Regions from separate parts of the Metabacillus sp. RB-C-LZQ-3-1 genome, predicted to be linked through region 1. Evidence: riboswitches for the same ligand, from Rfam matches in the RefSeq annotation. Region 1 holds a riboswitch; each other region holds the start of a gene.
The links. A riboswitch is a leader RNA that binds a small molecule or an ion and turns the genes downstream of it on or off. The one in region 1 is predicted to bind thiamine pyrophosphate.
Positions count from the first base shown of each region.

Region 2: another riboswitch for thiamine pyrophosphate. It lies ahead of AC4GZ8_RS21360 (LuxE/PaaK family acyltransferase); the one in region 1 lies ahead of AC4GZ8_RS11545 (acetylornithine deacetylase).
Region 3: another riboswitch for thiamine pyrophosphate. It lies ahead of tenI (thiazole tautomerase TenI); the one in region 1 lies ahead of AC4GZ8_RS11545 (acetylornithine deacetylase).

Region 1 is NZ_JBZFLI010000006.1:95,673-103,758, reverse strand. It holds gene AC4GZ8_RS11575 (SurA N-terminal domain-containing protein) at 1-180, shown strand, start outside; tRNA gene AC4GZ8_RS11570 (tRNA-OTHER) at 312-396, shown strand; gene AC4GZ8_RS11565 (ABC transporter substrate-binding protein) at 409-1,434, opposite strand; gene AC4GZ8_RS11560 (ABC transporter permease) at 1,416-2,168, opposite strand; gene AC4GZ8_RS11555 (ABC transporter ATP-binding protein) at 2,165-2,935, opposite strand; gene tenA (thiaminase II) at 2,928-3,602, opposite strand; gene AC4GZ8_RS11545 (acetylornithine deacetylase) at 3,603-4,895, opposite strand; TPP riboswitch at 5,023-5,124, opposite strand; gene AC4GZ8_RS11540 (bile acid:sodium symporter family protein) at 5,197-6,165, opposite strand; gene AC4GZ8_RS11535 (hypothetical protein) at 6,396-7,241, shown strand; gene AC4GZ8_RS11530 (VanW family protein) at 7,300-8,086, shown strand, end outside.
Region 2 is NZ_JBZFLI010000018.1:17,690-25,775, reverse strand. It holds gene AC4GZ8_RS21375 (ABC transporter permease) at 1-544, opposite strand, end outside; gene AC4GZ8_RS21370 (ABC transporter ATP-binding protein) at 541-1,287, opposite strand; gene AC4GZ8_RS21365 (acyl-CoA reductase) at 1,299-2,750, opposite strand; gene AC4GZ8_RS21360 (LuxE/PaaK family acyltransferase) at 2,747-3,829, opposite strand; TPP riboswitch at 3,945-4,054, opposite strand; gene AC4GZ8_RS21355 (histidine phosphatase family protein) at 4,249-4,797, opposite strand; gene AC4GZ8_RS21350 (hypothetical protein) at 4,988-5,467, shown strand; gene AC4GZ8_RS21345 (amidase) at 6,012-7,568, opposite strand; gene AC4GZ8_RS21340 (MGH1-like glycoside hydrolase domain-containing protein) at 7,879-8,086, opposite strand, start outside.
Region 3 is NZ_JBZFLI010000027.1:33,902-41,987, reverse strand. It holds gene mgtE (magnesium transporter) at 1-107, shown strand, start outside; gene AC4GZ8_RS24330 (monovalent cation:proton antiporter family protein) at 330-2,177, shown strand; TPP riboswitch at 2,259-2,368, shown strand; gene tenI (thiazole tautomerase TenI) at 2,447-3,067, shown strand; gene thiO (glycine oxidase ThiO) at 3,051-4,169, shown strand; gene thiS (sulfur carrier protein ThiS) at 4,174-4,377, shown strand; gene AC4GZ8_RS24310 (thiazole synthase) at 4,382-5,149, shown strand; gene AC4GZ8_RS24305 (thiazole biosynthesis adenylyltransferase ThiF) at 5,149-6,165, shown strand; gene fabI (enoyl-ACP reductase FabI) at 6,414-7,187, shown strand; gene AC4GZ8_RS24295 (CotO family spore coat protein) at 7,359-7,859, shown strand; gene AC4GZ8_RS24290 (CotY/CotZ family spore coat protein) at 7,933-8,086, opposite strand, start outside.

The DNA of each region.
Region 1 (8,086 bases):
GAAGTTAAAGAATACTACGATTCAATGGCAAGCTCTGCTGAAGAATCAGCTGAGACTCCAAAATACGATGATGTTAAGGATACATTAAAAACAAACCTTGAACGTCAAAAAACACAAGAAAAACTAGCTGCGAAAGTTGAAGAACTTCGTGAGTCTGCAAAGATTGAATTAAAATTATAAATCACATGAATCAAAAACGCTTGTTCTTGAGTGTAATGAACAAGCGTTTTTGATTTGGTATTATAAAATTTATAATGTCGATATAGACATTCTCCTGTATAAAATTAGCTTAACCGCACAAACTATGAAAAGGACTTGTAGCTCAATGTGCAGAGCGGTCAACAGTTATACCGACAACTGTTGGACATTTTGTGGGTTCAAATCCCATCAAGTCCTATTATCCTTCTTTTACATATTCACAAAAATATCTTCTGCTTTAGGTTCTTTTTCAATTAAACCTGCTTCTTTCAACCACTTTATCGTTTCTTCCCATTGTTGTTGATCCTGACTACCAAAACCATCCGCTGATTTCATTAGCGGCAATAAGATATCCAAGCTTTGAACCTCTACTTCTTCTACTAACGGAAAGTTTGATTCATCTTGATTGTTTAATAAAATCTGTAAAGCTTCTTCCGGATTTTTTGCAGTAAATTCATATCCTTTTGTTGCAGCACGCCAAAAAGCCTCAATGGATTCTTGTTCTTTTTTCCATGTTTGGTCACTTGTAACCGCAACAAGCTCATAGTAATTTGGTACTCCATATTCTGTTGGATTGATGTTCTTAGTTTTATGACCTTCATGTGCAAGGACTGGAACCTCATGATTAATATACGCACCGATTACAGCATCTACTTTTTTACTTACAATAGATGAGCCTAACTCAAATCCAACGTCAACCATTTTTACCTTTTCTGGGTTACCTCCGTCTGCTTTTACCATTGACTGAATAAGTGATTCATTTAAAGGGATTCCAGGAAACCCAACTGTTTTTCCTTCTAAATCTTTCGGAGTTTGAATATCACTATCCTCTAAATAAATCACACGGTTTAAAGGGGATCGTACAATAGCACCTACTGATTTAATCTTCACATCTTGGTTTGCACGGGCGATTATTACATCCGGCTGATATGAAATACCTAAGGTAATCTTCCCTGCTGCAGCTAAATTAATTGGGTCAGTTGGATTCGCAGGGAATTGAATATCAACATTTAAACCTTCTTCTTCAAAATACCCTTTTTCTTTTGCAATGTATAAAAAGCTATGAACAGCATTAGGATACCAATCTAGCATAATGCTTATATCCTTTAATTCTTCCGATCCCTCTTGATTTCTTGTTTCAGATGCAGTATTACTTGTACCCGCACATGCTGAAAGAATAGCTAAACAGAAACTTATAAACAATAAAATGACCTTTTTCAATCTATTTTCCTCCATTTTAATATGTTATTTTCTAAAATTCTTACAATAATAAATAGCCCAATGCCAACTAATGATAAAATAACGATTGGCGCAAAAACACCAGCTCCATCAAATTGAGTCATCATTCTTCTACTAAAATACCCTAAACCAGATTGTGCACCAATCCACTCACCAATAGCAGCCCCGATTACACTTAAAGTTACAGCAACCTTTAATCCCGATAAAAAATATGGAGCACATCCGGGAACTTGAAGTTTAAGGAAAATGTCTTTTTTACTTGCTCCCATCGTCTTTAGCAGATCCTTATATTCCTTACTCGTTGCATTAAGTCCATCATAGGTGTTCACCGTAATCGGAAAAAACGTAATAAGCACTGTCACAATGACCTTACTCCAGATCGTGTACCCAAACCAAAGGACAAAAATAGGAGCGAGTGCGATAACCGGAATGGTCTGAGATGAAATAATAAGCGGGTAAAATGTTTTCTCAACCGTTTTACTGACACTCATGCATATAGCTAACCCTACACCAAAGACAATCGATAAACTTAACCCAATGATCATAATAAGAAATGTAGCTGGTAAATGCTCCAAAAATAAAGATTCCTTTAAAAGCCAAATTTTTACGACCACATCTGTTGGTGCAGGAAGTATAAAACCCATATCTAGGATTCTTGCTCCTACTTCCCAAACAATCAGAAAACATATCATCAAACAAACCGAGGCTCCGTATTTATTTACTAGATTCATAAACTTGGCCTCACTCGCAATTCATCTAAAAGCTCATCTTTTAATTGCAGAATATCAGGATGATTTAAATCTCTTACATGTCTCGGTCGAGTTAACGGAACATGAAGTTCTTTCAATTTCGAGGTAGGTGCTTCTGTAAACACAAAAATGCGATCTGATAAAAATAATGCCTCATTCACATCATGAGTAATAAAGAGAATCGTTTCCTTACGCTTTTGCCATTGGGCTAATAGCCACTCTTGTAAGGATAATTTCGTGATTGCATCTAATGCGCTAAACGGCTCATCCAGCAAAAGAATGTTGGATCCGCTTAAAATGGTTCTTAAAAAGGAGACACGCTGCCTCATCCCCCCTGATAGTTCACTAGGAAAACAATTTTCAACACCTTTTAGACCAAACTCTTCTATAAGAGTCACGACTTTTTTATAAGCTTCACGTTTTTTCATTCCTTTTATCTCTAAGGGCAGGGCTGCATTTTCTACTATTGTTCGCCAGGGTAATAGTAAGTCTTGTTGAGGCATATATCCCACATATCCTAACCTGTTGATCACAAGCTGATTTCGCAAATAAATCTCACCTTCAGTTGGTTGCTCCAATCCTGTAATTAACTTAAACAATGTACTTTTCCCTGATCCGCTTGGTCCCAAAAAACTGATAAATTCACCTTCAAAAAGATCCAAATTCAGCTTTTTAAGAATTGGCTTTTGCACTGTATTATGATCATAGTGAAAACTGATATCTTTTAATTTGAGTATGGTATTAGTCATTTGTTGGCCACATCACTTCATGGTAAGCCATATCCCAGAACATATACTCAAATCTTGTTGTATTAAGGAAGATTTCTTCTAATTTATTTAGCTCCTGTTCTGGTTTTCCTTCTGCAAGGTCATCCATTAAGTCAATACACCAGGTGGCAAGTTGACCGAATTCAGCTGATGAGTACATTGTAATCCACTCTCCGTAAAATTCATGTTCACTTGCGCCTACCTTTTTAGATAAGTCCTTCCCTATTTCCCAGTAGCTCCACATACATGGCAGCAAAGCAGCAACCAACTCCGCAAGTGTCCCATTTTGGCTTACATGCAACATATAATGCGTATAAGCAAGTGTTGTCGGAGAAGGCTTCGCTTCCTCTAATTCTTGAGTTGTTATGTCAAATCGTTTCGCATATTGACGATGAAGCTCCATTTCTTCATTTAATGTCGAATGCAGTAAAGCAGCAAATCGGCCCATTGTATTTACATCTGTTGCTTTTACCGCACCTAATGCAAACACTTTTGCATAGTCTATTAAATATAAATAATCCTGAATCATATAAAAACGAAACTTTTCTTTTGCAAGTGTTCCATCTCCCATACCTTGCACAAACGGATGGGCATGATTCTTCTCCCAAATAGGAAGTACTTTTTCATAAAGCCTTTGACTGAATTTCATTTAGGACATCCTCCTAACCTCATTTACTGTATGACTCCAATCATAAATAAACAATAAGATTGATTTTGTGAATTGAATTAATTCATCAATTGATAGCTGTTCATTAACTGAGTGTGCGTGCTGCAATTTTCCAGGTCCATATATAACTGTTGGGATCCCAGCATCAGCCAACCAGCCTCCATCTGTAACAGTTGGAGATACATCCACAATTGCTTGCTTTTGTATAATCGACTCATGGGTAGCAGCTAATAACTTAACTGCTGGGTGGTTAGGGTCCACTTCTAAGGAAGGGAAAATCTCTCCTTTATCGACAATCATCGACTTCCCGCCCCATTCAAAGATTGGGGGATGCTCTCGAAGCCATGGATCAGCATTTGCAACATGTAATATATGCTCTTCAATTTCTTGAATGATCTCTTCATGTGTTTCATTGGGATAATAGTGAACAGTGATCCATAACCTGCATTCATCTGCGATAAAGGCAGCATGTCGTCCACCTTCAATAACAGCCGGATTAATCGTATTTGTTCCAGGTAAAAAGCCCGGATAGCTTTTGGTCACAGCCCAATGGCGTTCAAGGTCCTGAAGTCCTTGGACAATCTTTATCATTTTCTCGATTGCACTTGCTGCGTATAGATTGCCTCCTGCATGAATCATTTGGCGTCTAGTTGCGTCATGATAGGTTTGTGAGCTTTTCACAGTTATCCATCCTGTAATGACGCCACCTTGGCCTTGAATATGTAAATCACTTGTATCCACAACAACTGCAAAATCAGCTTTATATCCTCTGTTACAGCATTCTAATGTTCCTGCTTCTCCTACTTCCTCTCCAATTACAGATTGGAAGATCAAATCACCTGGTAGATCAATTCCTTCCTCATGTAAAAGTTGAATGGCAAACAGAGCACCTGCTAAACCGCCCTTCATGTCTGCAGCACCGCGGCCAACAATCATTCGATCCTTTACAATAGGTACAAAAGGGTTTGTTTCCCACTTTTCATCCTCATGTACCTCAGCCACATCAATATGACCGTTAATAATTAAGCTTTTGTAAGAGGAACTCTGCTTTCCTTTCTTAACTGCAACAACATTTGGATCATTCGGATATACATCCCACATATCAATTGAGAAACCTTTTTGGTTTAAAAAATCCGCAATGAACTGTTGAGCTTCTTTTGTATTTCTAGCTGGCGGTGCAGGTGTTTTAAATTCAATTAGTTTATTTACTAAGGAAATTAACTCTTCTTCCCGCTCATGAACAGATTCAACTAGATGGGTGATCGTTTTTGCCAAGCTCCCTCTCCTCCTTCACAGTTTTTCAAAATAAAAAAACCACTTCTACAAAGAGAAGTGGTTTAAATTCCATAAATAATTGGTCCAAATCGATAGCAAATCAATTGCGCTAAATTTAACCAAAATATGTATTCAAACACCGCTTCCCTCCGCTAGTATTATCTAGATCAGGTAATAAGGGTCAAGGTACAAACCTCTCTCAGCTTTAACAGCTCCCCTAGTGGTGAATCTATTAAGTTATGAAATAATTGGATTATCATTATTTTTATCATAATCTGGTTCATTTGGCAACGTTATATTGTTATTGTGTGGCAGAAATTTGATCTTTTACCATCTGCTTTTGATCAAAAAGGTGAAACAAAAAGCCAAATAATGAAGCTAATATTTGTTGAAATAACATCCCTAATACAACAGGCACCGCGACAGCTGGCGGGAAATATTGAACAGCAATAACTGCACCTGCACTTATATTACGCATACCACCTGTAAACAGCATTACAACTTGTGTTTCTCTGTCCCTCTTTAGCAAAATACCTATTCCCCATGCAATTACATATCCAATGCATGCTAGGAAAAAGACTATTAAGCCAATTGTTAACAATTTCACATTAAACTCCTTGATGTAAGGAGAGATAACCGCTCCATTTATCATGACAACCAAAGCAAGAGAAAGCTTTGAAAACGGGGCTAAAACTTTGCCTGCTTTTACACTTTTTTCTTTTGTGAAATGATTTGTCACCATACCTAAAAGTGAAGGAATGACAACCATAAAGAATAATCCAGACATAATGTCCAGAACATTGATTTCTACATTTTGACCAACAAAAAGCGATAAAGAAAACGGGACTAAAAAAGGTGATAAGATTGTATCGAATAAGATAATAGATAAAGCAAGCGCAATATTTCCTTTATAAATCGTCACCCAAATAAAGCTTGTAACACCTGTAGGAATAACGGCAGCTAGAACAAACCCTGTAATGGTTAAATGATCATCCGGATAAAAGCTTTGACCTACTAACCAAGCAACCGAGGGCATAACTAAATGCAACAACAAAATGATTATAAATAATGGGAGCGGTTTTTTTATGACTCCTTTTAGGGAAGAAAAATTTGAACCAAGACTACCTGTTAATGTCATAAATGCAAAAAACCACGGAATAAGAAATGTAAAAGCCAACAGCTTGTCAGCAAGCAACACGCCTGTTAATACACTTAATGGTGTAATAATTGGCATCCACTTCTCAAGCTGTCGGTTAATGGATTGTAGCATAGAGCATTCTCCTAATCTGGAAAAATTTCTTGATGAATTAATAAAATCTATGTATATGACATTGTACCAGAAATTAGAAGGCTTTTGTGCTTTCAGGTGTTTATTATATCTAATACGTATGAAAATCCCCTTATATAGGAATTCCTAATTTTTCCTCCATTAAATTGCGATGATATACGAAATTTTACACAAAATATACGTAATGAATATCGCAATGGAGTTGAATCAAATTGAAAAAAACCCTTATTATTAGCTTATTTCTCTTATCACTTACATATAAACATACATATGGAACCACAGTATATAAGACAGCCTTTCATCCCATCAGCTTTCAGCCTGAACTACCTAATTGGGAAGAGGTAAAAGAAATTATTCCGCGCCACTCTACCTTCACTGTTATTGATATTGAAACCGGAAAGAAATTTGAAGTTCAACGAAGAGCCGGGAGTGGTCATGCGGATGTACAGCCTCTAACAAGGGAAGATACCGTTATCATGAAAGCCATCTATAATGGTAATTGGAGCTGGAGAAGACGTGCAGTCCTTATCCAAGTCAAAGACCGTCTTATTCCTGCATCAATGCATGGAATGCCACATGGAGGAGGAGCCATACAAAACGGCTTTCCAGGTCATTTTTGTATTCATTTTTCAAAAAGTAAAACACATGGTTCAGGTAAACAAGATTTGTCACATCACATCATGATTTTAAAGGCTGCCGGTAAGTTTAATGAATATGCAGCAACACTTACAGCTGAACAATCATTAGAAGTATTTCTTTTAACTGTTAAAAACAGTGATAAAGATTTGAGTAAAAAGATAAGTCTATCTAACGAGCTTGATCTCGATGACTCATTTGCGTTTTTTCAAGATATTGAAGGGATGCAATGGTCATTAGATGAGGTTGAACAGAAGGATCCAATGTCTCTTACGATGGAAATACCTGCTGATATAAAAATGTATTTAAAAGGTATCGGCCCAGTGAAAGTGAAACATACCTTTACACTAGTGAGAACCTCTCCATTTTCTTCATGGAATGTTATGGTTGATCCTTTCTTCGAAAAAATACCGAAAAACTAAATCTTTGTAGAAAAAGGAGGGGAATTCATTGTATATAATACTCACATTATTATTACTTATGACACAGCCCGTTGAATTATCGGATAATTTATCAATAACCTATAATGGAAAAGAAATAAAATCATTACATCGTTCTGAAATTGCTATTTCTCCTTTTCAACAAGATTTTATTGATGAAGCAAAATTTAATGAACTAACCGATTCTTTAGAATCAGAAGTATACAAAGAACCTAAAAACGCTTCATTAGATCAACATGGTCTTATCATTAGTGAAAAAATGGGGCATAAATTGAATCAAAAATTATGGAAGGAACTATTTTATACTCGTTATTTTTCACAAGGTCCCGCAACTATAGAAATACCAACTGAAACACTTTATCCGAAGGTAGATAGTGAGCTCCTTTCTTCTATTAAGAACAAAATAGTTGGTCAATATGTCACTTTTTTTAATAGCAGAAATGCGGAGAGAACTCACAATATTAAATTAGCCTCAGAGGCAATAAATAATTATGTGATTTTTCCTGGAGAGATTTTCTCATTTAATTCTGTTGTAGGAAAAAGAACAGTTGAAAAAGGTTATTTACCTGCACCAGTTATCGTAAGAGGCGAGCTCTCTGAAGGTATTGGCGGGGGAATTTGCCAAGTTTCATCAACACTATTTAATGCGGTAGATAAAGCAGGTGTCAAAATACTTGAGCGGTACTCACATAGCAGAAGAGTTCCTTACGTTCCTCCAAACCGAGATGCAACTGTAAGTTGGTATGGCCCTGATTTCACTTTTGAAAATGAATATAATCAACCTTTACTCATTCGCTCAAAAGTGATTGGAGGACAGCTTATGGTCA
Region 2 (8,086 bases), on a different contig from region 1:
CAACCGCGACACGAAATCCGGCTAAAATACTGGGTAAGCCTGACGGAAGTTTAAGATGAAGTAATGTTTGCCATCTCGTTGCATGTAAAACACGAAATAGTTCTTTTTTATTTGGATCTGTTTGTTGAATAGACGTAATCGTGTTTTCTAGCAGTGGAAAAAAGCATATAAGCGCCGTGATAACGACTTTAGATGTCATCCCAAAGCCAAACCATAAAATAAATAACGGTGCCAGCGCCAACTTTGGTACAGCCTGACTTGCAATGACATATGGAAGAAGAATTTTTCTTAAGAATTGTATTTCCCCCATGATAATACCCGCGATTAAACCTAATAGACTTCCAAAGAAAAGTCCTAGAATAACCTCTAAAGATGTACGATAAAGATGTGGCAAGAGATAACCAGATACTATTCCATCCCATAGAACAGACAAGACCACTGAAGGAGCCGGTAAAATAAGCTCTGACATCGTACCTGCGACAAGCTCCCATATGATCATGAGGAAAAGGAACAGTAAAAATGAATAAAGTCTGAAATGTTTCATCCTTTCCCTCCATTCATGGCATTTCTTACCTTTAAGCAATGCTCATTAAACAAAAAGCTGTACCGATCAGACGCTTTCCGCGGCTTCGGTAGTGACACAGTTAATTCAAATGTAATTTCTCCGGACTCCATGACTGCAACATGATCCGATAAATAGACTGCTTCAGCAATATCATGAGTAATAAATAACACCGTCATCTTTTGATCCTGACAAAGTGCTAGTAAATCGTCCTGCAAGTCTTCCCTAGTTATGGCATCTAATGCTGCAAAAGGCTCATCTAAAAATAACATCGAAGGATGATGAATCAACGCACGTGCAATCGCAACTCTACTCTGCTGTCCTCCTGATAGTTCTGATGGATAATAATGATCATAATCAGGTAGCCTCATCATCCTCAATAAGGTCGCTGCTCTTTCACGGTCTTGTTTGGTCGGTTTTCTTTTTAGTGAAATTGGCAACAGTACATTATCAATGACTGTTTTCCACTCCAAAAGTGTCGGAGCTTGAAAAACAAAACCAATTTCAGCAGAAGGTTTAATGATTTTCTTATTTCCTAAATAAACGGCTCCCTTGTTTGGTTGCAGAAGCCCTGATGCTATTTTTAATAATGTTGTTTTCCCACACCCGCTTCGACCTAATAAACTATGAAATTCTCCTTTTTTTATCTCCAAAGTTGTTTGATTAATAATTGTTTTTTCATTTTCATAACTATAGGTTACGTTGTCCATCTTTAAAAAACTCATGCTGTCATCTCCTAATCTACATAAGAAGCAAGATCTTCTGCATATTCCTCTGCATGGTGTTCAAGATCAACCATATTCACTAAATCTAGTAAATTAAAACGCCCATCATGATGCCACGCTGCTTCTGGAGATGTCATATTTCCAAGACCTGTTATCCGTGTTACACCCGCACTTCCTAATAAGTCAGAGATTTGAAAGAGCTCCTCTGGTGAAGCTGCGATCCCAACGGTTTGTAAATATGATCGGGAAGTCTCAATGTATGGCAAGATATCAAATAACTCGTCCACCTCAACAACTCTGATGACACGGTTTAAACAACTTGGTGTTAATTCCCGATCGTCCCGATCAAAAACAACCGCCCAGGCATTATGTTGTTCTCCAAGGATTTCTTTATCCTGGTTCGTAAATAAATTAAACTCTTCCTTCTGTCTCCATTCGGCAAGAGTTGCTGCTTCTTCTATTGAAAGACTTCTGCGCGGATACCTCTTTGCAAAGCTTTCTAATTCATGCGCTAAATATCTAGCAAACTCTCTCGGTTCTACATTCCCGCCTTTTTGCACATAAAACACATGTGGGGAGTAACAACCCTGTTGATCATATCGAATCACATCATACGCGGCATCCCGAACCGTTTTCCATACTTTACGAGAGTCGAGACTAACCCTTGAAACAATACCAAAGCTAATTTTGTGACCAAATGGCAGGAAGCGTGTGGTAATTGGAATACGGCTTTTGATTGATTCCAGTGCTTGATTTCCACCATAAGCAAGCACAATATCTGCTTGTTGAAAAATACGTCGCTCCTTTTCCTCGTCACCGCCCTTCCACCAAATGACTGCTAAGCAATCGGCAAGTCTTGGCTCTACTTCGACAATCATCTTAGCAAACCAGCCTGCAAATAAGGGTTCCGCACTGGGTAGTTTGCCAATGGTGCCTGATTTAACGATCAGACTTGAAATGAAGCTCCAAAGCGGAAGCGCAGGAACATTCCCAGCCCAGACTTGAACTGTTACATTTGCCCCCACAGCCTTAGAGAACCCTCTTTTCGTTCTCGGCTGAAAATCGTCTAATAGCAATGGATTACCAAAATCCTCTACGATAAAACGCTGCAAATTCTGTTTGCGAAATGTTTTTAAATAGTTTGTTAATCCGATTCTAATTAATTCCTTGTCATATCCTGTGACAATTGGCAGGAGCTCTTCGGCTTTTTGACGATAGGGATTAGAGCGATCTAGAAGCTGCTCAATAACCTTATCAATTATTTCTATTATTTGTGTTACTGTCATTGACTTAAGCACTGAAACAGATGACTCTTTAACTCCTTCTATCACTTCATCGAGTTGTTGTTGTGATAATAGAGGAACCTGAACGTCTAACCTTCCAGTATCAGATTCAAAAGTTAACGTTTTATATTCTACTTCTCCCCCGAGGGAGCTAGGAAGATAGCCTGCTATTTCGTTCATTGAATGGGCCCCTTTGCAGCCCTTATAAACTCATCTACAGCAATTGAGCATCCTTTTGCCTCTGCTCCTTGTACTCGACCTAATAATAAAAAGCCTTCCTCTTTCTCCACTCCAAGATCTTCAGTTAAAATGGTTGTAACTGAATTGAAGTTTGCCAAGTCACAATGAACAAGGACACCTTTTTCTCCTTTGGCAACGTCTTCCCCTGTTAATGGATTGATCACTCTTGTACGAATCCAATGTGGACCTGATTTTACTGATGGAACCATGCTATTTCCGTTATCATAAAATTGCGTACTAAGTTCAGTCATTCCATACATATTGATACAATCTGACTTTTCAACCCCTAGTAATGTTGAAAGTTGAGTATAAAACGTCTCTAAATCAAGCTCTTTTGATTTATTCTTAAAGCCGCCGGTATCTAGAATTCTACTTCCTGATGGAAGGCGGAATGATCTTCCCCTTGCTTGTAATTCATCAAACAAGTGAACAAAGCTAAAAGATGCACCGAGGAGGGCAAATGGTTGACCTGATTTTTCAGCTTGTTCTAATGCAAACAATAATTCCTCAACTTGCAAGCCTTGATCATTGACAAAGTATTGACTATCACTTGTCCCATATTCTTTAAATGCTAATGCTAGATAATGTGATAGAGATGAATTCGGCATTTCCTCTTCAGTTGGAAAGAGGATACCCATTTTTATTCGATCATGCCCCTTCATAAAACGGTCCTTAAAGTTTTTTAACATCGATTGATTGTAAACCTCTAATGTTGGATGGTAATGCTTCCCTCTAATGCCTTTCGTTGTTCCGCTAGTCATATACACATCCTCTGATTGTTCAGGGTCCTCACAGCTTAAGGTGAGCTCCTTAAATGCATTAATGGGTACTGCAGGGATATCCTTCCAATTTCTAACCATTCTAGGTGTTTTTCCTTTTTGACGACAATACATTTGAAATGGTGTGTTATTTGTGTATTGGTAACGAAATAATTGTAATGCTAGATCATTAAAGGCTTCTTCAGAAGAATCCTTAGCTTTAATAAAATGCAGAACACGATCTACGATTTCTTGTCTCAATTCGTCATACCCTCTTTCTTGATATCATTCTTAGTTGAACGTAAGGGATGTACTCAATTTGCTATGTATTTTTTAGAAAAATAAAAAGAGCACTTTGCAAGCGCAAAGTGCTCATAGTTTCACTACTCACATTCCCTACGCTGGCATTATCCAACAGGTTAAAACGGTCAGCAACGGAATAGTTGCAATCTCAGCCAGTTTCCACCAGCCCCCGAAAGATATTAATATTTTAAAGGTAGTTTACTTAATTTTCGTATAAAAAACAAGAGATAAGTCATTAAACTTGAAGCTCTAAAGAAAGATTAAGTGAAGTTTAATGCTACAAATAATAGAATTTAAAGAAAATTGGTCTCACCCACTATTGTATGAGGACTGCAGCAGTTCATTAAGTCAGACCCCTTTACAAAACTTTTTAAGTGTTAGCTCCATAATCGTTCAAAAGTGATTTCATTGCCATCAGATTTTAAAAGATATATGTCAGGGTTACTAAGACTGGACCATTCAGCAAAACCAAATTCCTTATTATAATGGTTTAATAGTAAAGACATTACATTTCCATGTGTCACAATGATGGTATTTTCAAATTCACTTTTCAAAACGTTATCAACAACTTCTACTATTCGTTTTAGCGCCTCTTTGCTGGACTCTCCACCTTCAAACTTTATATGAAAATCCTCAAATGTTTGTTTTAATTTCTCAAACCAATCCGAAAGTTGGTTAGTGCTGAGTACACGTTCTTTTAATAGGCTATCTATTTCTATCTCAATATTTAACTGATTTGCAAGTGGTTGTATTGTTTGAATAGCACGCTTATACGGACTTGAAATGATGCGATCAACTGTAATATTATCAAAAAAATCAGCTAAATCATTGGATTGTTTTAAACCTCTTTCCGTAAGTGGTGATTCGGGCGGCTGCCCTACAGCTTCACAATGCCTGATAATATAAATGTTCTTCAATTGTGCCACTCCTTTATTTCCGTTTTTTTAATGTTCATTCATATTCGCAGGAACTTTTTATCTATTAAAGTTTAACTATATTGCTGGCTTAGTAAGGAGAAAGTCTTACCGCCCTGGATTATATACTTTCATTAATTTCGATACTAAATCATAACTATAAAGATAGGGGTTCAAATTTACTGAAAAAGGAGTTGTTTTTTTGTATCCATATTATTATTATCGAGTGAACAACTGGGGACATCTTTTACATTTATTAAACCAAAGTTTATACGCTGAAGAAATGGTTTGTGCTATGAGCTCTGAACTTTTCCATATACCAGAAACCAAAGATTTAAAAGGGAATCGCGAAATGCATGATCATCTAGTTCCTGCTTCCTATCATCGCGTTACTGCAGTAGGTTCATCACAGAGACTTGTTAATGGAGAGCAACAACAATCCATTGTAGAAACACTAGCAGCTTGTATAAAAAATGCTGAAAATCAAGATAAAAAAGTACGTGATGGTTTAAAAACGATGGAGGAAAATGCAAGCCCTGAATATAAGCTGTTTATGAAAGTAATTATCAAATGGCAAGAACAAGCAGAATCCTATTTAAATCAAGCAAAAAAATCATTGCAAACGATGGGAGTTTCATTATCTACCGAAAGTGGACAGCAAAATGGAGATTACAATTATTGAGTAATTTATCAGGTTGGTACTAGCAACCAACCTTTTTATTGAATGTTTATAACTAAGCTTTCCTTAGATAAGACAAATGAACTAGCTTAAATGTAGAAACACTCCTGTTTGTTCAGTAATAGAAGATTAATTGTCATTAAAATAAATTAACCGTTTTTTAAGAATAATACTCAAGGGATTTGTTGTTATATTTTGAGTTAAAAATCACGTAGTTTTCGATCTACTATCAAGTTTTTTAGAACAAGAAAAACATAAAAAGCCAGCACTTAAAACTAAACAAAAAGGAATAAACCCCAAAATAGGCATTATTATTGCCCAGAACAACAGATATGCACTTATAGCAAATAAAAGCCAACTAGAAATTAGGAGAAAACTAGAGAGAAAATCTATCATAATGATATCACCAAGTTTAAATTTTTTTAATATTAAGTTACTTTGATTATACCATATACAGTAATCCCCATATGTGTGACCTTGGCTTTGCATATTGAACAGCAAACTAAAAAGCCAATCATCCGTAAATGATTGGCTTACTTCTATTAATCTATTGCAACACAGGTGCTTCTCGATGGTTCGTTCCTTCTTGATAAGAGTAAGCTAACTTAATTAAAGTTGGTTCATCAAACTCTTTACCTAGCAGCTCCATTCCAATTGGTAACCCATCATCACTAAATCCAACTGGGACCGACATAGCCGGGAATCCAGAGAACGGACTTAATCGATTCGCATTACCTGCACCTTGTCCTCCACCTACAGTTGCTGGCAATGCATTTGATGTAGGGTAAACTAGTGCATCAAGGTCATGTTCATTGAAGGTTGTCATTAAGCTTTCCTTTGCAAGCTTTGGACGATTCGCCATGATATCAAGATACTCCTCATTCGTCTCTAATGGTCCCATATTATCCCTTGAGATTAATGAGTTTTTCAAACTTGGGTGATATTTTCCGCTATTAATAATATCGGTCAGTGATTTCACAGGTGCATCAGGTCCAAGTGATGCTAGATAATCATTCAATTGAGACTTAAATTCATACGAGCTTAAACTTGGGTAGGCAAGAATTTCATTAAGATTTGGGATTGTCACCTCATATACTTCAGCACCAAGTTTTTCCATGTCTGCAATGGCCTGGTCCATCGCTTTAATTACTTGCAGGTCATTTCCAAATAGATCTCGAACAACCCCGATTTTAGCATTCTTTAACCCATTTTTCTTAAGATAATGTGTATAGGTTTTAGGAACCTTTCCAATGCTTTCTTCTGTAACAGGATCAGCTGGATCATAACCAGCAATGGCATCGAGAACAACAGCTGCATCTTCAACAGTACGAGCTATTGGTCCACCAACATCCTGTGTTAGCGCAAGTGGAATGATGCCATCACGGCTAGCTAGCCCCATTGTTGGGCGAATTCCAACAAGGTTATTAAATGAAGAAGGAATCCTAATTGACCCACCCGTATCTGTCCCAAGTCCGACCGTTGCAAAATTAGAAGCTACCGCAGCTGCCGTTCCTCCACTAGAGCCACCGGGATATTTTGTTAAATCATATGGATTATACGTTTGTCCACCTAAAGAACTGTAGGTCTGAAAGCCAAAAGCAAATTCATGAAGATTGGCTTTTCCTAAAATGATGGCCCCTTCTTCTCTTAACTTCTGAGTTTGAAAAGCATCGTCTAAAGGAATTGACCCTTCAAGAGATAATGATCCAGCTGTAGTAGGCATATCGTATGTATCATAGTTATCTTTTAAAATAACGGGAATTCCATGTAAACTACCACGGACTTTTCCTGTCTTTCGTTCCACATCAAGTTGCTTTGCCTCTGAAAGAACATCATCATCAATTGTAATGATAGAGTTGATAGAATCATCGTATTCATCAATTCGGTCCAAATAGTATTGAACCAACTCCTCGGATGTGAGAGCCCCTTTTTGCATCTCATGTTGCAATTCAAAGATGGTTGCTTCCTCGATTTCAACTGATAAAGCTTTTTCAACAGCAGGAATTGCTGTATTAGGTGCTGCTCCAACTGGAACCGCAAATAAACTTCCCGCTACTACTAAACTAGTAATAAATGCGGCCGACTTTTTATACCATTTCCCCATCTTTTAACCTCCCTTTATTTGTAAGACACTTTTAATATATCAAGACTGCTGATTGTTGTCTCTAATAATGAGAGAGTATATAACATAGAGAAGGAATAATGATACAAAAGTATTACCTTTTATTTGAATCTGATAGAGTTAATAGTACCGTAAGGAGTAGTCCTAAATGCTTAGTCATAAAAAAAGAATTACTTAATGCTGTAGAATGAGGATATAAAGAGGCTACAGAAAATATAAAATTCCTGTAGTCTCTTTTATATCCCTATTCCTTTTTACAAGCAAACACAATTAGACGAATTCCATATCGAATTTATTTGTAACTATTTGTTAAATTCTCTGTCTCTATCTTCTTCTCCCATCCTTCCAAATATCCTTCCTCTATCAATGAAATCAACCCTAATAAAGCACCCCAATGATAATAGCGATCACTCGTCCGTTTATCACAGCCCTCTCCTGTATCAGAGTTGTAATTTTCATGAATATGACCATGCTCTTTCCATTCTTTTAGTAATAAGTCT
Region 3 (8,086 bases), on a different contig from region 1:
TAGATCCTGCTGTTGCATCAGGTCCGTTTATTACAACCATTAATGATATTATTAGTATTTTAATTTATTTTGGAATGGCAACATTGTTTATGCAATATTTAATCTAATAGCTGACCCGAGCATATTGTTACAATAAAAAATTAAAGTTGTATATGATATGAACTATAGATTTAAGACTGTAAACATTTCGGTATTCGTTAAACTGTTGTAGTTCTTAGGTTAAAGGCGTTTACTATTCGTAAATGCCTTCATCCTTCCAGTCAAAGATTTTTAAAATGAACAATACGTTTTAGCAAAGACAAACGAAAAAATAAAAAAGGAGGGATAGAATGCATGGAGCGTCTGTAACTTCATTAGTTATTGTTATACTCGCAGCATTTTTAACCCCAATTTTACTTCACCGTTTAAAGATTAATTTTATGCCTGTTGTGGTGGCTGAGATCATTGTCGGATTATTCATTGGAAAAAGCGGTTTTGATATTGTTCACCAGGATATGTGGCTGGAGACATTATCAATGCTAGGTTTTATCTTTCTTATGTTCCTTAGCGGGCTAGAAATCGACTTTACAGCATTTGCAAGTGGAAAGAAGAAAGAAAAACTTCCTTCAGGTAAAAATGCTCCAAATACTTTCTTAGTATCAACGATTGTTTTTGTGGGGATTTTTGCCTTATCACTACTCCTTTCCTATATGTTTGTATGGATCGGATTAATGGACAATGCCTTCTTAATGACATTGATTATCTCAACAATTTCACTAGGTGTTGTTGTCCCAACCTTAAAAGATGCTGGGATTATGAAATCTAATATTGGTCAAATTATTTTGCTAGTCGCTGTTATTGCAGATTTAGTAACAATGATTTTACTTGCTGTTTTTGCCTCTATTTATGGAGGAGGAGAAAACAATACATTGCTGCTATTAGTATTATTTGGTGCTGGTGTAGCTCTCTATTTCTTAGGGAAAACATTTATGAACCGTTCCTTTATCGAAACGATGTCAAAGGGAACGATTCAAATTGGGACTCGGGCTGTTTTCACTTTAATCATTTTATTAGTGGCAATATCTGAGACGATTGGTGCCGAAAATATTCTTGGAGCCTTTTTAGCAGGGGTATTAGTATCACTTCTATCTCCTAATAAAGAAATGGTACAAAAGCTTGATTCCTTTGGGTATGGTTTTCTTATCCCGATTTTCTTCGTGATGGTAGGAGTCGATTTAGATATATGGGCATTATTTAAAGATCCAAAGATTTTTATTTTAATTCCTTTATTGTTTATTGCTCTGTTAATTTCTAAAATTGTCCCAATTTTATATTTGAAAAAATGGTATGATATGAAAACAACATTAGCATCAGGATTCCTTTTAACATCAACATTATCTTTAGTTATTGCAGCAGCAACAATTGGGGAAAGAATGAAGATCATCACATCTGAAATGTCCGGTGCCTTGATTTTAGTTGCGGTCATTACTAGTATTGTGACACCAATTTTCTTTAAAAAGCTCTTCCCTAAAAATGAAGGCGGGCCTTCTAAAATTAAGGTGTCGTTTATTGGTGCTAATCAAATGACATTACCTGTTACAAGAGAATTAAATCATGACCTTTATGAAACAACTGTTTATCATATTCAACAAGATAAAATTGATCAGCAAATAGCGGAATCACTATTCGAAATCAAGGAAATTAGTGAATTTCAGGTTGATGCTTTAAAAGAGCAGAATGCATTTGATGTAGATATGATCGTTGTTGCAACTGGTGATGAACAGAAAAATGCTGACATTGCCTTGTTTGCAAAAGAGGAACAGGTTGATCGAGTGATTGCAAGTGTCGGTTCACCAGATTTAGCAAGTAAGTTAAAGGATGAAGGAATTGATATCTTTTCAACACTTTTATCGACAAATACGGTACTCCGTGCTCTCATTGAAGCACCAAGTGTCATGAGAATTCTAACGAATCAGGAAACAACCCTTTATCAAATTAATTTAAATAATCCAAAATACGATAATATTTTATTACGTAATTTCCCGTTTACAGGTGATATTATTTTCGTAAGAATTTTTAGAGGGAAAGATTCCATTGTTCCTCATGGTGATACAGATCTTAAACTTGGAGACCGTCTTATTGTGACTGGGTCACGAGAATATGTGAACGAGCTAAAACAGGAGCTTGAACTAGTATAAATTCTGTTTGTGAAAGAATTGTTCTTGAAAGTTTGCATACATTTGGTATGATAATAAGTAGATAATAACTGAATATTGACAAATAACCGCTAGGGGAGCCCTATAAAATGGGCTGAGATTAAAGTGCTTCTTTAAGACCCTTAAAACCTGATCTGGTTCATACCAGCGTAGGGAAGTGGATTACAGCATGATATATATATGTGTATGTAAAACCACTTTTCTATGGAAAAGTGGTTTTTTTATTTGTCAAAGAATTTAGGTGAATAAAAGTGGAATTTCATGTCATTACAGATGGCAAGCAGAGTATTGAAGAACTGATAAAGCGATTGTCTATGATACACAGTGAAGTTGATTATATTCATGTTCGTGAGAAAACAAAATCAGCTGCAGAGATCATGAGGCTTGTTTCAGCTTTAGCGGCCAAAGGTATACCAAAAGAAAAGCTCGTGATTAATGATCGAATGGATGTTGCAATTTTACATGACATCCCTAATCTCCATTTACCAAGCCACGGCTTTTCGATTCAGGAAGTAAAAAAATTCAGTCCTTCATTTAGAATTGGAAGATCTGTTCATTCGTTAGAGGAAGCCATTCTTAGTGAGAGAGACGGGGCAGATTATTTATTATACGGGCATATCTTTGAAACATCCTCTAAGGCAGATCTATTGCCGCGAGGTGTTGAGCAGCTAGAGAAGATCTGTAACAACGTCAACATACCTGTTATCGCCATAGGAGGTATTACTCCAGATACAATTGAAAGAATTAGACAAACAAATGTTAATGGAGTAGCGGTCATGTCTTATGTGATGGGAAGTAACGACCCAAAGCAAGCGTTGATGAAATTAAAAGCGAGAGCAGTGGAGGAGAGATACAATGAGCAAACACTATGACGTAGGAATTGTTGGTGGAGGAATCATTGGTCAATCGATTGCCTACCAATTGGCAAAAGAAGGTGTTTCTGTTCTTGTATTGGATCGTGACAAAGGCGGGTCTGGTGCTACAAGTGCTGCAGCAGGCATGCTTGGTGCTAATTCTGAACTCGAACAGAATGATGCTTTTTTTCAGTTTGCGAAAGAAAGTCAACGACAATACCATAGTTTGCAAGAAGAGCTTTCTGAACTTTCACAGATACATATTCAACTAGTCGATAAAGGGATGTACAAGATCGCATTTACTTCAGAAGAAGCAGCTTCTTTAAAACAAGTGGCACAACATCATGAGGGACTGGAATGGCACACAAAGGAAACAGTTTTAAATTACGAACCGTTCATATCAAGCGGTATTGAAGGAGCGCTTCATATTCCCGAGGATGGCCATGTCTCACCTTTACATGTTTGTGAGGCTTTTACCAAGTCAGCCAGTTTACTTGGTGCAACTTTTATTGAGAATGCTGCTGTTCATTCCATCAAAAAAACATCAGCAACAGAATATGTACTTTGTACACCACAAGAGGACTATATCTGCAATAAAGTAGTCATAGCAAATGGCGTCTGGAGCGGTTACTTCTTTAAGCAACTAGGTTTACCTAATGGAATGAAGCCTGTTAAAGGAGAATGTCTTGCAGTAAAAAGTAATGATTTGCATTTGGAAAAGACCATTTTTTATGATCACTGCTACATTGTTCCTAAAGGTGATGGAAGATTTGTTGTTGGTGCAACAATGGTTGAAAACAATTGGAGCACGACACCGTCTCTAGGGGGCATTCAATCTTTAATTGAAAAGATTACCCCTCTTGTGCCGAGCATATCTTCTGCACAGCTACTAAGCACTTGGGCTGGACTAAGACCGCAGTCAGATGATGGGAAACCTTATATTGGTGTGCATCCTGAAGATGACAACATCCTGTTTGCCACAGGACATTATCGAAATGGGATTCTCCTTGCTCCTAAAACAGGGACGATGATTAAGGACCTTATATTAAAGAGAAAGCTGGATGAAAACTATGTGAGCGCTTTTTCCATAACGCGAAATATACCACAATTTGTGAGGTGATGATATGAGCATAAAGCTTAATGGGGAATTAATTGAGTTGAATGAGGAAGTTAAGAATGTACAACAGTTATTAGCTTTTTATCAGTTAGAAAATCGTTTAGTCATTGTTGAGCATAACCGGGAAATTATTTTAAAGGATCAATATGAATCAACACCGATTCAACATGGGGATGAAATTGAATTAGTTCATTTTGTAGGAGGAGGATGATTGTATGTTAAAAATTGCTGATAAAGTATTTCAATCAAGATTATTATTGGGGACCGGAAAATACCCGTCCTTTGAGATTCAAAAAGAGGCTGTTGCTCAGTCAGAAGCAGAGATCTTAACGTTTGCCGTTCGCCGAATGAATATTTTTGAAGAATCGCAGCCAAATTTTCTAGAGCAGCTGGATGTGTCTAAATATACACTTTTACCCAATACGGCTGGCGCAAAAACAGCTGAAGAGGCTGTGAGAATTGCAAAGCTTGCAAAGGCATCAGGATTATGTGACATGATCAAAGTAGAGGTTATCGGTTGTGACCGTTCATTACTTCCAGATCCTGTTGAGACATTAAAAGCGAGCGAAATGCTGTTAGAAGAAGGATTTATTGTTTTACCTTATACTTCAGACGATGTCGTGCTGGCAAGAAGATTAGAAGAATTAGGTGTTCATGCCATTATGCCTGGTGCTTCACCAATTGGTTCTGGTCAAGGAATATTAAATCCTCTTAATCTATCATTTATTATTGAACAATCAAAGGTTCCTGTTATCATCGATGCTGGGATTGGCTCTCCTGCTGATGCTGCACAGGCTATGGAGCTTGGGGCAGATGGTGTCCTTTTAAATACAGCTGTTTCAGCTGCTAAGGATCCGGTGAAAATGGCTGTTGCGATGAAGCTGGCTATTGAAGCTGGCAGATTAGGGTATGAAGCTGGTAGAATAGCTAAAAAAGACTATGCAATTGCAAGTAGTCCAACAGAAGGAATGATTACGACTTAATGGAACGCTATTCAAGACAAATCTTATTCTCTCCGATTGGAGAGAAAGGTCAAGAGCAAATACAGAAGAAACATATCTTGGTTGTAGGTGCAGGTGCATTGGGAACTGCAAACGCAGAGATGATTGCTCGAGCTGGAATTGGGAAATTAACGATTGTTGATCGTGATTATGTGGAATGGAGTAATTTGCAACGTCAACAGCTTTATGTAGAGGCTGATGCTCAAAATCGTATTCCTAAAGCTGTTGCGGCAAAGCTTCATCTAAAAAAAATAAATTCAGAAGTGGAAGTTCAAGCATTTGTGGAAGATGTGACATCTGCCAATATTGAAGAATTCGCAGAAGGTGTGGATCTTATCGTAGATGCCACTGATAATTTTGAAACAAGGTTGTTGATCAATGATGTTTCATTGAAACATACGATTCCATGGATTTATGGTGGTTGTGTTGGAAGCTATGGCTTATCTTTTACCATAATTCCGCATGAAACACCTTGCTTACACTGTTTATTAAAGCATATTCCGTTTGATGGGATGACATGTGATACAGTCGGAGTCATTTCGCCAATTGTCAGCATGGTTGCTTCCCATCAAACAGCTGAAGCGTTAAAGCTTCTCGTAGGAGACGAAGAAAATAGACGAGGAAAGCTAGTATCCTTTGATTTGTGGAAAAATCAATATTCGTCAATCAACATGGATCGTTTAAAAAATAATGCTTGTCCGACATGCGGGTCTAATCCAGTTTATCCTTATTTAACAGCTGAATTGGAAACAAAGGCTGCCGTTCTTTGTGGGAGAGATACTGTCCAAATTAGACCGAGTGAAACAAAGCAATTTGCATTTGAACAAGTGGCCGAAAGAGTGAAGCCGCTAGCGGATGCGTTTTTAGAAAACCCGTTTTTAATGTCATTTACATTCGGTCAGCATCGAATTGTCCTTTTTAAAGATGGCCGAGCTTTAATTCATGGAACTAAGGATATCTCTGAAGCAAAAAAGATTTATCACCGATACGTTGGATAGCAGATTAAAAATTTCATTCAATTAGACTGACTCCTGATAAGACGGGGCAAACTATGTATTAGTTGCCATTATATTATGGAGTCAGTTTTTTTGTAGGGGAGAAATGATAGTGAATTTATCGAAAGCACTGAAGCTAGCATTTTGTTTAATTAAATGAAAACAAAATTATGAAATAGCACTTTTTCGAAATCAATGATATAATTATAACCAGGTACTAATAACATGTATTAATTTTAAGGAGGATGTACATGAATTTATCATTAAAAGGACGTAATATTGTCGTAATGGGAGTAGCCAATAAGCGCAGTATTGCATGGGGAATAGCACGTTCTTTACATAATGCTGGTGCACGATTAATTTTTACATATGCTGGTGAAAGACTTGAAAAATCTGTTCGCGATTTAGCTGAATCTTTAGAGGGCAATGATTCACTTGTTTTACCTTGTGATATTACAAGTGATGAAGAAATCAAAACATGCTTTGAAACAATTAAGGAACAAGTTGGTGTGATTCACGGGATCGCGCACTGTATCGCGTTTGCTCATAAAGAAGAGCTTCAAGGTGAATATTTAAACACAACACGCGACGGCTTCCTGCTTGCTCAAAACATTAGCTCCTATTCATTAACTGCAGTTGCTAAAGAAGCAAGAGGTCTATTATCAGAAGGCGGAAGCATTGTAACGTTAACATATCTTGGAGGAGAGCGTGTCCTTCCAAACTACAATGTTATGGGTGTAGCAAAAGCTTCTTTAGAAGCAAGTGTAAGATACTTAGCAAGTGACCTCGGAAAAGATGGCATTCGCGTGAACTCAATTTCCGCTGGTCCAATCCGTACACTTTCAGCAAAAGGTATTAGTGACTTTAACTCGATCTTAAAAGATATTGAAGAGCGTTCTCCACTTCGCCGTACAACAACACCAGAGGAAGTTGGAGATACTGCATTATTCCTATTCAGTGATTTATCAAGAGGAATGACTGGAGAAAACCTTCACGTTGACTCCGGATACCACATCTTAGCATAACTTTTTTGTTGATTCCTTATTAGTAAATAAAGCGACTTAGCCGTTTGGTTAAGTCGCTTTTTCTTTTTAATGTAGAATCAACCATAAGAAGCCTGCAGAAAATAGGCACATTACCTAGTACTCTCGCATAACATGTTGAGTGTGTAGACTTATGCTATAGGAGGGAAACGAATGACCAACAAGCAAAACTACAAAATGAAGCCCCTTATGTATATTGTTCAACCTGACTCAGATGGTGTTCATGTGAATATGCAGTCTCATGTTGTGAAAAAGGCTAAACAGAAAGTGATGGAAAGACCGAAGAAAGCTGAAGAGATTGTGAATCAGGCGATAGAGGAAGTAGTAGAAGATGTTCATGAGCGAGAGGCTGTTAGTACGGCTGTCGCCATTCAGCAAGAAGAGCAGGTAGATGAAGAGCCTACAGTCAAGGAGTATCGAAAGCAAAGAAAACCAATTACACAAATGAATGTTCAAGAAAAGATCGAGTTTTTTAAAAATTTACCAAAAAATATGCCTAGAACACTTTGTCAAATCATAACAGTTGAAGAAACCTACCGCGGAGTGATTATGACAGAAGAAAATGATATTGTGACGATCCGTTCCTTAACACATCCTAAGCCAATTGATGTACAAATGAATCAAATTAAAGAAATTAATTTATTAGGGTTTTAATGTACTTAAGTAAAAAAAGTTAGGCACGATGTGTCTAACTTTTTTCTATCAGAAAGTATATAAAAAGTTTCTGCTATCCAGCAAGTAAGCGAGGTGATAAGCATTGAATTGCACAGAAGCAGCTAAGGTCAACTTCTACACAATTTCTAGTTTTCACAAGCTCTTTTACATCACAAATTTCATGAGCTGCATATCCATGACAATTCAGTGGAAGTAGTAGTCTTAGT